DNA from 2 places in the Paraburkholderia kururiensis genome. Region 1 is predicted to be linked to the other one. Evidence: predicted binding sites of a transcription regulator. Region 1 holds the regulator's gene; the other holds the start of a gene.

Evidence for each region. The regulator FliA, encoded in region 1, starts transcription of late flagellar genes. The targets are predictions, from matches to a motif close to CTAAAGTTTNNNNNNNNNNNGCCGNTA.
Region 2: a site for FliA is predicted at 3,180-3,206, ahead of U0042_RS04060 (flagellin domain-containing protein). Genes of this name have one in related genera too.

Annotation. Positions count from the first base shown of each region.
Region 1 is NZ_CP139965.1:4,155,244-4,162,072, reverse strand. It holds gene U0042_RS18720 (hypothetical protein) at 1-81, opposite strand, end outside; gene flhF (flagellar biosynthesis protein FlhF) at 74-2,188, shown strand; gene U0042_RS18710 (AAA family ATPase) at 2,181-3,077, shown strand; gene U0042_RS18705 (RNA polymerase sigma factor FliA) at 3,110-3,844, shown strand; gene U0042_RS18700 (hypothetical protein) at 4,239-4,682, shown strand; gene U0042_RS18695 (flagella synthesis protein FlgN) at 4,908-5,351, opposite strand; gene flgM (flagellar biosynthesis anti-sigma factor FlgM) at 5,484-5,837, opposite strand; gene flgA (flagellar basal body P-ring formation chaperone FlgA) at 6,139-6,829, opposite strand, start outside.
Region 2 is NZ_CP139965.1:881,276-888,104, reverse strand. It holds gene U0042_RS04070 (hypothetical protein) at 795-935, shown strand; gene U0042_RS04065 (NRAMP family divalent metal transporter) at 993-2,660, shown strand; gene U0042_RS04060 (flagellin domain-containing protein) at 3,301-4,119, shown strand; gene U0042_RS04055 (hypothetical protein) at 4,295-4,543, opposite strand; gene U0042_RS04050 (transglutaminase family protein) at 4,725-5,627, opposite strand; gene U0042_RS04045 (circularly permuted type 2 ATP-grasp protein) at 5,624-6,829, opposite strand, start outside.

The DNA.
Region 1 (6,829 bases):
CCACCGCGCAACGAAGCCGGCGCCTCGCAATTGAAACGCCACGTCAGGGTCGTCAACCTCATCGGGGGTCAGCTTGAACATCCGCAAATTTATCGGTGCCACCAGCCGCGACGCGCTACGCCAGGTGCGCGAAGTGCTGGGTCCTGACGCAGTGGTGCTGTCGAACCGCACGCTCGACGACGGCAGCGTCGAGATCGTCGCCGTAGCCGACCGCGAACTCGCGGCCATCGCGCCTGCCGCGGGTGAAGGCGCCAACGCAGGTGCCGCTTCGCGCGGCTTGCCGCGCAGCGGCGCGGCGCCGGTTGCAGGCAACCCCGTTGCCGGCCTGGGCGGCAACCCCTACGCGAACGGCATGCCGGACGTGTTCTCGTCGGTGTTCGGGGCCAGCCCGGAAGCGGGCGCGGGCCGCGCGTCCACGTCGGACGACGAAGACGACGCCCCGTCTTACACGAACGCCGCCGCGCAACCGGTGACGAAGCCTGAAGCGCAGGCAGGCGGCGCGCTTACCACGCGTGTTCCCGCGCTGGACCGACCGGGCGCGTTTGTGGCCCAGTCTGCGGCGCAGTCCGCAGGCCAGGCCGACAGTGGCGGCGGTGCCGATCGCTTCGCTGCCGAATCCGCCGCGATCCAGGCAGGTGCGCCGGCGCGTCCGGCCGCGCGTCCTGGCCCGGCCCACGCCGCCGGTCATGCCACGACCCAGGCGCCCGCCGCCAGCCGCGGCGCGCCGTTCGCCACGCCGGCCGCAGGCGTCGCCATGCCGGCATCGGCTGCGCCGTCGTACTCGGACAAGACACGCGCGCCGCGCACGATGGCCGAAACGAACCCCTGGCTCATCGACCACGCGCGCCGCATCGCGGACAAGGACAGCGCGGGTCAAGGCGAAGGGCACAGCGCGAAAGCCGCGGGCATGACGCCCGCCGACGCCATGGCCAAGGGCCTCGGCATGCCCGCCGACCCGCACGACGAACACGGCCACCACCGCGTGGAAGGCGCGGGCGTGCTCAACGTCAGCACGCCGGACTGGGCGCGCGAAGCGGCCCAGCTCGCCGCACGCCGCGCCACGCAACGCATCGCGCCGGCCTTCGATCTGCCGGGCAACAGCCAGCCGGCCACGCCGCCCTCGATCAACGCCAAGGCGCCCAGCGACGCCGCGGGGGCGAGCGCCTCGGCCAGCGTCACGGAAGCCATCAAGGCCCGCATCGAGCAGGTAGTGAACGAAACGGTGATGAGCGAGCTGGCCTCCATGCGCGGCATGATGGAAGAGCAGTTCGCCGGGCTCCTCTGGGGCGAGCGCCAGCGCCGCAGCCCCACGCACGGCGCCCTCACCAAGCAGCTGTTCGCCGCCGGCTTTTCGGCCCAGCTCGTGAAGATGGTGGTGGACAACCTGCCCGAAGGCAAAGACCCGGAAGGCGCGCTGGAATGGGCGCAGTCGGTGCTCGAATCGAACCTGCCCGTGCTGGAAAACGAAGACGCGCTCATGGAACGCGGCGGCGTGTTCGCACTGATGGGCCCGACGGGCGTGGGCAAGACCACGACCACGGCGAAGCTCGCGGCGCGCTGCGTGATGCGCTTCGGCGCGAGCAAGGTGGCGCTGCTCACCACGGACAGCTACCGCATTGGCGGCCACGAGCAACTGCGCATCTTCGGCCGCATCCTCGGCGTATCGGTGCATGCGGTGCGCGACGGCGCCGACCTGCAACTCGCGCTCACCGAACTCAAGAACAAGCACATCGTGTTGATCGACACGATCGGCATGAGCCAGCGCGACCGCGCCGTAACCGACCAGATCGCCATGCTCTGCAGCGCCGGCCAGCCGGTGCAGCGCCTCTTGCTGATGTCCGCGACGAGCCACGGCGACACGCTCAACGAAGTGGTGCAGGCCTACCAGAGCACGGCGGACAAGGCGCCGCTCGCGGGCTGCATTCTCACCAAGCTCGACGAGGCCACCAACCTGGGCGGCGCGCTGGACACCGTGCTGCGCTACCGGCTGCCGGTGCACTACGTGTCGACCGGCCAGAAGGTGCCCGAGAACCTCTATGTGGCAACGAAGCGTTTCCTGATTCGCAGCGCGTTCTGCATTCCGCGCGAGCACTCGCCCTTCGTGCCGCACGAAGACGACATCCCGGCGCTGCTTTCGGCGCTGTCCACGCGTTCGAACGCCGACCTGCACGAGGTTCGCTTTGGATAAATTCGTAGCCGACCAGGCGGAGGGGCTGCGGCGGCTGCTCGCCCGTAGCGGCTCGCGAGTCATCGCGGTGACCGGCGGCTCGGAGAGCGTGGGACGCACCACGACAGTAGTGAACCTTGCGGCGGCGTTGGCCGAGCAGGGCAAAGACGTGCTCGTCATCGACGAGTGCCTGGGCGACCGCTCCGTGAGCGCCACGCTGGGCGGCCTGCATGGCGTAGGCAATCTCGCCGGCGTGATGCGCGGCGAGGTGCCGCTCGCGGCGGCCGTGAGCCGGCATCCGCTCGGCTTCGGCGTGCTCTCGGCCTGGCGCGGCAGCCAGGAAGGCTACACCGCCGAACAGTACGGGCTCGTGCTGAACGGCCCCGCCGACGTCGTGCTCATCGACGCCGGTCTGGACAAAAACGGCGCGCTCTCCGGGCTCGCCATGCGCTCGCACGACGTGATGGTCGTGACGCGCGTCTCGGCGCAGGCCATCACCGATGCCTACGCCGCCATGAAACGTCTTCATTTCGCGCACGCAATCGCGCAGTTCCGCGTGCTCGTCAATTACGTCCAAAGCGCGGCCGATGCCCACACGGCATTCGAGAACCTCGCAGGCGTGGCGGGTCGTTACCTCACCGTCTCGCTCGAAAACGCAGGCTGCATTGCGGCTGACCCACACATGGCGCGGGCCGTCGAGCTCGCACGCTGCATCGTGGACGCTTTTCCGTCCGCGGCCGCCGCGCGCGACTACCGGCATGTCGCCGCAGAACTGCAGTACTGGCCCATGCGGCCAGCCATGTCGTCGCGCGCGGCCATGACGCGCCCGACCGTAACAACGTCGGCCCCATCGCCATCCGTGTGGCAGGCCGACCCGGCCGCCGAATGGCCGTCGGCGCAGCATGCGTGACGCCACTCGGGGACTTCAGGCAGGAGAGCACGATGTATAACGCTCAGGGAAAAATTTCGCAGGCCGACGTGCTGGCGAAGTACGCGCCGCTCGTAAGACGGCTGGGTTTGCAGCTCGTGGCGAAGATGCCGGCGAGCGTGGATCTGGACGATCTGATCCAGGCCGGCATGATCGGTCTGCTCGATGCGGCGAGCCGCTACAAGGAAGATCAGGGCGCGCAGTTCGAAACCTACGCGAGCCAGCGCATTCGCGGCGCCATGCTCGACGAGCTGCGCAGCAACGACTGGCTGCCGCGCAGCCTGCGGCGCACCTCGCGCGAGGTGGAAAGCGCGGTGCACCAGGTGGAGCAGCGGTTGGGCCGCTCGGCGAGCGAGACGGAAATCGCCGGGCACCTCAACATGCCGCTCGACGAATATCAGTCCATGCTGCAGGACCTGCATGGCAGCCAGCTGATCTACTACGAAGACTTCGACCGTTCCGCGGACGACGAGCCGTTTCTCGACCGCTACTGCGTCGATCACTCGGACCCGCTTTCCGCGCTGCTCGACGAAAGCCTGCGCGCGGCGCTGGTGGAAGCCATCGACAAGCTGCCCGAGCGCGAGAAGCTGCTGATGTCGCTCTACTACGAGCGCGGCATGAACCTGCGCGAAATCGGCGCCGTGATGGAAGTGAGCGAATCGCGCGTGTGCCAGCTGCACAGCCAGGCCGTGGCGCGACTGCGCACGCGCCTGCGCGAACTGGCCTGGGCAGGCGCCGAGGCCGACTGAGAAACCTGACCGGGGCTCGTTCGGGGAGGGTTTGCGCCTTCTTCGGCGAGCGTTGCGCAAGGGGTTGGGCGCGACGGCGATGGCCAGGCTTCCGGGCCGCCTTCGCTGCGTTTGTGGGGCGGCTGGTTTTCTGCTGCTTTATCGGCGCCTGGGTTGCGCGTTGTTTGCGTTTCGTCTGCACCCGGCTCGCGGCCTGGTCCGCGGCTTTATCCGCGCCTTGTCGGATTCATCAGCGGCTTTTCCGTGTGCCTCGCGTTCGCTCTTCGTCCGCTTTGCCCCTCCTCATCTGCGGGCTTTTCGCCCGTAACACCACTAACACTTTCTTACACCACGCTTTCTGGCGGGTGGCTACACTTGCGCCCGCGTTATCACTAAAACAATGGGGTTAAACCAGATGCTCAAGAAAATCGCAGGAATCGCCGTGTTGACCGTGGCTTCGGCCGCCGTATCGCTGCCGGCCGTGGCCGGTGACTTGAACAACGCGCTCGGCGGTGGGCTGGGCGGGGTAGCGGGCGCAGCCGTGGGCGGCGCGCTGGGCGGCAGCACGGGCTCCGTGATCGGCGGTGCGGTGGGCGGCGGCGCAGGCGCCGCGGTCACGTCGAACCGACGCGAACGCACGGGCGCCATCGTAGGCGGCGCACTGGGCGGCGGCGCCGGCACGGCGGCAGGCAACGCGATGGGCGGCCGCACGGGCGGGCTGATCGGCGCGGGCCTGGGCGGCGGCGCAGGAGCGGCACTGGGCGGCAACATCTCGCGCAGCAATTCGTACGCGGACGAGGGCGAGCGCGGCTATCGCAGCACGGGCCACCACCGCAAGCATCGCAAGCACTGGGATTGAGCCGCGAGCAGCAAAGGCAAGAGGATCGAGAAAGGCGCAACGACGCCTGAGGCTGAAAACCAGGCTTGAACGCCTGGTCTGAAAGCACAACGGGCCGCACATCCGGAAGGATGTGCGGCCCGTTGGTTTTTGATGCGGCTAGTCGGTCAATTCAGAGCGTTCAGCGACGACGCGGCGCCCGGATCTCGCGCCGCACGTCTCGAAAGCCGCCGCGATCGAATCCGCTCAAACCCGCCCGAACGACGGAATGCGCCCGTCCGGTCCGTACAGACCGGCCTTGTGCTGCGCGCCCTTGAGCACGTCGAGGGCACGGCGGTTGTATTCCATGCGCGTGTGGATCAGCACGCCGTTGGTGGCATTGGAGCGCTTCGCGCGTTCGGCGGCCTTTTGCAGCAGCGCCCATTGCGTGGCGAGCCGCGGGTCCGCCCCGGAGGCCAGCTCCATGCCGCGCCAGCCGGGCGGAAAGCCCAGCTCCGCAAGCTGCGCGTCGCGCAGCTTTTCCAGCGCGGAGAGCTTCTCGACCAGTTCGGTCTTCATCTCGATGATGGGCGGCAGCTGTTCGAGCGGAGAGAGGGCCGTCAACGCCTTCTCTTCGCACGCGAGCACCGAAGCGAACGCTTCGACGGCGGCATATTCGTCGATGACGGTGGCAAGGAGGGCGTCTTTCATCACAATCACTCAACTCGCAGTCGGCTTGCCGTACCCGGACGAGGGTGCACAAGCCGTGGTCAATTGGCTGCTGCGCGCGGTGCTTCGCCGGAAGGTGCGGCGAAGCACGGTGAACGCGCAGGCCAACCGGGGTTAATTCCCCGCCGACCCCGCGCGCGTTTGCAGCAGGCTACGTGCCGTTTCGAGAACGGCGTCGGCAATCTTGCCGGTATCGATACTCAGGCTGCCGTCGCGCAGCGCCTGCTTGATCGACTCGACGTGTGCCGTATCGATGTCCGCCGCGCCCGACGCGGCGAGGCCGCGCAGTTGCGCCGACAGCGCCGACAGGCTCACGTTCGCGTCGCCGGACGCGCCGCCGCCCGTGGACGGTGCGGGGCTACCGGCTGCGCCTTGCGTGCTGGGCGCGGCCGTTTCGCCTTGCTGGGTACGCTGCAGCCCGTCTTTTAGCGACTGCAGGCTCGAATTGCTGGTGGAATCGACTTTCACGATTGGCTTCCTGAACGGTTGACCGCAGTCTCCGAATTCGACTGAGGAATCCGGGTTCCGCGTGGCCTTCTTCGGCCACGGTGGGGCGCGTCATGGGCGCTGCTTTGCCCAGATTAACGGCAGGTACCAATCAAACTTTAGTGCATGGGCGGCAAGGCCGCCAAAGGGCCAGCCAGGCAAATTGCCGGCGCGGCCGCCGCACGCAAGGGCCATAACAGCCCGTCGAAACCCCTTCACCACCCGAGGCGCACTGGGCGCCGGTCCCCCTCTCCTTTCCCAACCACGGCACAACCTGAAACGCTCAAAGCTGGATCTCCACGGTGCCGCCTTCTTTCACGATGCCGCTGATGATCTGGCCATTCGCCGTCTTCACGCGCACCTGCTGGCCGGGCGCCGCGTTGTTCATGGCGCTGCCCTCCGACGAGATCGAAAAACCGGGGCCTTGCGCGACCACGCGCACGGTCTGCCCGATCGTCACGGAACTGGCGCTGCGCAGCATGTCCTGGCGCAGCGGCAGCCCGGCGGGCACGCGGACCAGCGCCACGGCGCCGATAGCCTGCGACGGGTCGGTGACCACTGCCTGCGGCAGCAGCGTGAGATCGCCGTCGCGCGCCACGAGGTCGGCGGCGCTGAGCGGCTCGCCGGGGGCGATGGCGCGCGACGCCGTGTAGTAGGTGGCCTCGACCGAAATCTTCGCCTGCAGGTAGAGCGTCCACGGACGCTCGCCCGCGCAGCGCACGCCCACGGTGGTGCGGCCCCACATGCGGGTGCCGGCGGGTGCGAACGGCTGCATCGTCGTGCACGCCGCGAGGCCGCGCGGAAAGACGTTGGCCACGGTGATAACGACCTTGCCGGGCAAGCCGGCAGCCTGTTGCTGGAGCCAGGCAAGCGCGGCACGCCGGATCGATTCGCCGTCCTGCTGGCCTTCGGGTACGGCGGTTTGAGCGGCTTGAGCAGGCTGAGTGGCTTGAGCGTTCGATGCAGGCGCCTGG
Region 2 (6,829 bases), 3.3 Mb from region 1:
CCACGAGGGCTTCCTTTCCATTGAAAACGGCCGGATTGTATGCGGGGCGTGAACGGAACGACAAGCAAAAATCACGTAAACGCGCGACGGCGCGAATTATTCACGAGTTATTCATTTACCGGCATTTATTTCATTTCGCTTTCGCGCTTCGACCTGCCCGGCCGATGTGTGACGCGAGAAACAAAGGCACAAAGATATCTTTGTTCTGCTTATCGAAGTCGTTGACTTGCTATTCGGCGGGCGCCTAAAATTCGAGCATCTTCACAAGCGGGGCGAATGCCTTGGATACCTGCAGTAGTCGATCTTCGAACAGTCTCACTGCCTGACCAGCAGGACGTCCGCGCTCTCTTCTTCCAGCCGCCGTCTTGCCAGCAGGCAGACGGTGCGCGTCGCAGTCCCTTCCTTCGTGCACCTTTGTTCGCGCCATGTGGCGCGCCGCAACTTGCGTTCGTTCGTTGCGGGCATCCACATGGCCATTGCGCCCGTGGCTCGCGCCGTGGGCGTCGTTCGTCCGTGCCTTGCCGCCTTGCCTCATGCGAGGCAGCGGGCGCGAGCGTGAACCAACGCGTCCGTCGCATGCGCTCTGAACCAGCGTGCGGGGCGCGCGATAAAGGAGCCGGAATGTCCGATAGCGACCCTGAACCCTTATGCACGACGTGCACGAATTGCCCGACAGGGCCCCTTTCCTATTTCCCTGAGGAAAGCGAGTAGACGCCTCCACTGCGCGCGCAAAGCGCCTTTCTCCGTCTGCTGGCTTTTCGCCCAATGCGTCCCGGGACGCACGGAGAAACATCATGAACTTCGGTCTGCTTGTCTCCCAACTGCCTCGCGTGCACGAATCGCACGCGCACTACGACACCCTGCTTTCGCTGCAGCCCCGTGAATCGCGGCCGCTTGCATGGCTCTGGCGCAGCCTCATGAAGCACTTCGCGTAACGCGCCGCAAGCGCACATCCGTCTCAATCGACAAACCGCCACTCGGGGAGAAAAACAATGTCCACGCCAGCGAACGTTTCACCACCACGCCCCCTTCAACGTAGCGCTGTTCTGGATGACGCCCACCTGGGCGACATCAAGGGCGCGCTCGGCACCATCGCCCACCACGACACGGCGCCGCGCACGCACTGGGGCGCGCGGCTACGCACGCTGCTCGCCATTCTGGGCCCCGGCCTCATCGTGATGGTGGGCGACAACGACGCCGGCGCATTCGGCACCTACACGCAGGCCGGGCAGAACTACGGCACCTCGCTTCTGTGGACCATGCTGCTGCTCGTGCCGGTACTGTTCGTCAATCAGGAGATGGTGTTGCGTCTCGGCGCGGTGACGGGCGTGGGCCACGCGCGTCTCATCTTCGAACGCTTCGGCAAGTTCTGGGGCGCCTTCAGCGTGATCGATCTGTTCCTGCTGAATGCGCTCACCATCGTCACCGAATTCATCGGCATGACGTTCGTGCTCGACTTCTTCGGCGTGTCGAAGATTGCGGGCGTCTGCATTGCGGCGGCGCTCACCATGGCCGCCGTGAGCACCGGCAACTTCCAGCGCTTCGAGCGTTTTGCGGTGTTCCTGTGTGCATTGAGCCTGCTGCTCGTGCCGGTGCTCGTCACCATTCATCCGCCCGTGAGTCAGATGGCGCATGACTTCTTCGTGCCCGGCTGGCCCTCGCACGGCAAACTCTCGGACGTGATGCTGCTCGTCATCGGCATCGTGGGCACGACCGTGGCGCCGTGGCAGCTGTTCTTCCAGCAGAGCTACGTCATCGACAAGCGCATCACGCCGCGTTTCATGAAGTACGAGAAGATCGATCTGTGGATCGGTATCGCATTCGTGCTGATCGGCGCCGTGGCGATGATCGCCTTCTGCGCGGCGCTTTACGCCGGCAAGCCCGAGGCCGGCAACTTCACGGACGCAGGCGGCGTGATCGCGAGCCTCGAAAAGTACGCGGGCCGCACGCCTGCCGTGCTGTTCGCCATCGCGCTGTTCGATGCCGCCATCATCGGCGCGGCGGCCGTATCGCTCTCCACGGCCTATGCGATCGGCGACGTGTTCAAGATTCGCCACTCGCTGCATCGGGGCGTATCGGATGCGAAGGGCTTCTACCTCGTGTACTTCGGTATCGTGGCCGCCGCTGCGGCGCTCGTGCTGATTCCGGGCAGCCCGCTCGGTCTGCTCACGGAAGCCGTGCAAACGCTGGCCGGCGTGCTGCTGCCGAGCGCCACGGTGTTTCTGCTTCTGCTGTGCAACGACAAGGCCGTGCTCGGGCCGTGGGCGAACACGATGAAGCTGAACGTCTTCACCGGAGCCGTTATCTGGGTGCTCGTGATGCTCTCAGTCATCCTCACGGCCGCCGTGATGTATCCGGACATCAGCGGTCACACGATCATCGCCGTGCTCGCGGGCGGCATGCTGCTCGCGGTGGTGGGCGGCATCGCGACGCTCGCGTCGCGCTACGTTTGTCGCGAAACAACGGACGCTGCAACGGCAAGCGCCGCCGCCCATGAACAAGCGTCGCGCGAAAGCTGGCGCATGCCGCCGCTTCACGAGTTGCCGCCGCCCAGACTCACGCTTGCAAGCCGCGTATGGATGGCCGTGCTGCGCGGCTACCTCGTGATTGCCGTAGGCCTCGTCGTCGTGAAGATCGTGCAGATGATGGTGCTCAAATAGCGAAGGCGTCAGCATCGAAGCAGAGCGCCGGGAAGCCATAACGCACGTACCCATGCTTCGGAGACAACCATGGGGGCCATCCTGTGCGGCTCGTCCGACTCGAATGAACAGACAAAACGCTGATCGCGTGCAAGCGGTTTTATCGGCGCGGCTGCTCGAGCGCGGAAGCGCGGCTGCGCGTCTTTTCGCCGACCATCAGAGCGCGCATGATGCACCGCTCGCATAGCAGAACATACCTTAAGTAACGCTTAAGAACTGTGCCCACAAGCATCGGAGCACAACGAAAAACTCGAGCAACAGCGAGGAAGAGATCGTAATGACCTGCACCATACAGGGTATGTTTCGCTTGTCGAATCGCGGCCGAAACCCGCATAATGCTTACACACCGCGCGATTCCTGCGACAGGGCGTACGGTGCTCGGATGTAGTACGAGGATTTTGTACCGGCCACCTGGCCGGTATTTTTTTGGCCTCGTGTCCGGATCTTCCCCACCATTTCGCAGTACCCCAAACAATCTCTCTCAAGTTGTTCGATCTGGCGCCGATAACACGGACAGGTTGCTGGTCCACGGACCGACAAGTACATCGCCGGCAACCTAACTCGTTATCAAACGCACATCCGCACTCCATCGAGGGGATTCATGCTTAACATCAACACCAACATTCTGTCGCTGACGACGCAGACGAACCTCTCCGGTTCGCAAAACGCCCTGTCGCAAGCCATCAACCGTCTCTCGTCGGGCAAGCGCGTGAACACCGCCGCCGACGACGCCGCCGGCCTCGCTATCGCGACCAGTCAGACGGCCGCCATCAACGCGCTGAATCAAGGCGTGATGAACGCGAACAACGGCATCTCGATGGTGCAAACGGCCTCGGGCGCGATCTCGTCGACCGTGGCCAACCTGCAGCGTATCCGCCAGCTGGCCGTGGAATCGGGCGACGGCTCGCTCGGCTCGGCAGCGCAAGCGAATCTGCAGACGGAAGTCACGACGCGTCTGACGGAAATCAACCGCGTCGAAACGCAAACCACGTTCAACGGTCAGGCTGTGCTCGGCGGCCTCGGCAGCGTGGACTTCCAGATCGGCGCATCGGCCAACCAGACCATCACGGCGAACTTCGGTTCGACCACGTGGAACGCGTCGGGCCTCGGCGTCTCGGGTATCGACATCTCGACCACCTCGGGTGCACAGAACGCGATCACCGCGATCGACGCAGCGCTGGCTCAAGTCAACAACTTCCAGGCAACGCTGGGTGCAACGCAGAACACGTTCCAGTCGGCCATCAGCAACACGCAGACGGAATCGACCAACCTGAACGCTGCCAAGTCGCAGATCGTCGACGCCGACTTCGCTTCGGAAACGGCGAACCTCTCGAAGGCGCAAGTGCTGCAACAAGCCGGTATCTCGGTGCTCGCACAAGCGAACTCGCTGCCGCAGCAAGTGCTGAAGCTCCTGCAGTAAGCATCGAACGCACGACGCGCTTATCGGTTGCGTCGCGCGCTATCGGTATGCACAGCGTGGAGTCGCCCTGGTGACCCACGTGCTGTAGAAGGTGGACGGTGAAAACCGCCCACCTTTTTTCATTGAAGCGTCATTCGACGATGTCTCGCGCGAACGTGCACGTTGCGCGTCGTCTTCAGTCGGCACGCAACGTCGACATCTCGCTGTCCAGCAACGCGCGCAATTCGCTTTCGTCGGGCTGCGTGCCCCAGTTGCGCGCGCCCGCCACAGACGCAATTGCGAACCACGAGTTGGGCGGAAACCATTCGTGAAGCAGCGCGCCGTCGCGCAGAATACGAAGGCGCCCCGTCTCTTCGCTGTACTCGGCGCACATCTCCACATTGTCGAATAGCGCGGTCACCGTTCGGTTTCTGGGTGGCAGCATGGGGCACTCCTGTCGGCTGATGGATCGTAGGCATGGCGCGGCACATGCCGCGCGCCATGCGACGTCCGGCCCGAGGGGCCGTGGACGGGAGTCTACGCATCGAAGCGATGGAGAGGTGCAACGGGTCTGCGAGTTTGGTAACGCCGGGTTACGGTGTGCGCGCAAGCACACGCAGAGCGGACTAAACCAGCGTCGGCGCGCCGCCCGTGACGTGCACCGCGACTTCGACCTGGTGCTCGCCGCCGCCCAGGATCATGCCGCGCAGCAGCGACACGTCGCTATAGTCGCGCCCCGTGGCGAGCGTGACGTGATCGAGATCGGCAAGCACGTCGTTGGTCGGATCGAGATCGATCCAGCCCACGCCGGGGCAAAACACGGAAACCCACGCGTGCGATGCATCCGCGCCGATCAAGCGCGGCGTGCCTTCGGGCGGATCGGTGCGCAGATAGCCGCTCACGTACCGCGCAGGCAAACCGAGCGTGCGCAGGCAGCCGATCATCACCTGCGCGAAGTCCTGACACACGCCGTGTCTGAGTTCGAAGGCGCGCGCGGCCGGCGTATCGAACGTGGTCGCCGCGGGCTTGTATTCGAAGTCGGCGTAAACGCGATGCATGAGGTCGATCGCACCGGCCGCAAGCGGCATATCCGGCGTGAAGCTGCGCTGTGCATAGGCACGCAGCTCGGGCAGAAGCGCGATGTTGGGCGACGCAAAGCAGAACTCGGTCTCGGGATGAAACGCGCCGCCCGCGCGAAAACGCAGCGCCTGCGCGACCTCTTCCCAAGGCGGCGTAGCGTCGGGATCCAGCGACGCCCAGCGCGGCGACAGCAGCACGGTGGTCTCGCTCGTCATCTTGAGGTAATCGTGCGGCGAGTCGAACGAGAAATAGAGCAGGTCGTTGCCGAACGCGTCCACGCGGCTCGTTCGGTACGAAGGCTCGGGTTCGATGCGCTCGCTGTGCGCCATCACACGCTGCCACGCACACGTGAGCGGGCGGATCGTCGCGAGATGCTGCGCGGTTTCCACGAGCGTGGAATAGCGGTACACGGTGTGATGCGAAACGGTCAGCACGACGTCGCCGCTCATGGGGCCACCTGCTCGGCAAGTGAATTCGCGTGGCTGAAGTAGCGCGCGCTGATCTCGTTGGATGCCGCGGCCACGTAGGCACCCAGTTGTTCGCAGAGATCGAGCAGCACCGGAAAGCGGCCGTTCTCCCCAGGCTCGCAGAGCTGCTCGAGCGTGGGCAGCGCCGCAACGGGCGGCATGAGTTCAGCAAACGGCGCACGCCGCGTGCCGCCCGCGGCCACGGCGATTTCGTCCAGCTTCTTGCGCAGCCGGTCGTACACGCCATAGAGGCCGCGCGGATTGGTCGGGTCGATCACGAGCAGATCGAGCAGCGCCGGCACCTCGAAGCGACCCGGATAAAGCGAGCGATACGTGAGCGTGCAGTCGAACAGTTGCAGCAGCAGATCGAAGCCGGCAGGCGTGGCCAGCCGGCCTTCGCTTGCGATGACGTGCAGGAACGTGGTCATCGTGGCCACCCGCTCGATGTGACGGCCAACGAAAAGCAGCCGCCATGCTTCGTCGCGCGTCATGCGGTCGCCCTGCGCCCCGCTGATAGCCGAAAGTTGCGTGGCGAGATCTTCCAGCGCCTTCATCAGTTTCATGCGGTCGTAGGGCTCGTAGCGGTCGCGGGCGGCACCGTGGTTGCCGTTACTGTTACCGCCGCCCTGACCGCCGTTCTCGAACATCTGCCGCTGACCGCCCGGCGCGAGCGACAGCCCGTCCAGCGCGTCGCGAAAGTCGTTGCGTGCGGCGAGGATGGTGCGCCAGTGGTCGTTGGAAAGCCGCCCACGCACCTCGCCGCTCGCTCTTGCCTGGCTCGCCAGATTCTGGCCGATGCTCGCGTACCCCGCGTTCTCGTGCAGGTTCGCGACGAGCACGCGCTCGAACGCGTGAGGCGAGCTGCGCGCGAGCGTATCCACCGATGGAATCAGCCCGCACTGCGCCGCGAGTTCCGTTAAGGTTCCGAACATTTCGTCGGCGTCGTTGCTTTCCAGCGACCCCAGTATCAGCCGGCACAGCCGCACGTTGTTCTCGGCGCGCTCGCCGTAACGGCCGCCCCAGAACAGGTTTTCCGCCGCGCGGCTCGATACCATGCGATGCCGGCGCGCGAGGTCGCCGGGCTTCATCGGCGAAGGCAACAGCGAGAAGGTGGAGCCCGGCTGGCTCGACAGCACCCAGGTGTCCACGCTGCTGCCGCCGAACTGCATGGAAACCGATGTCTG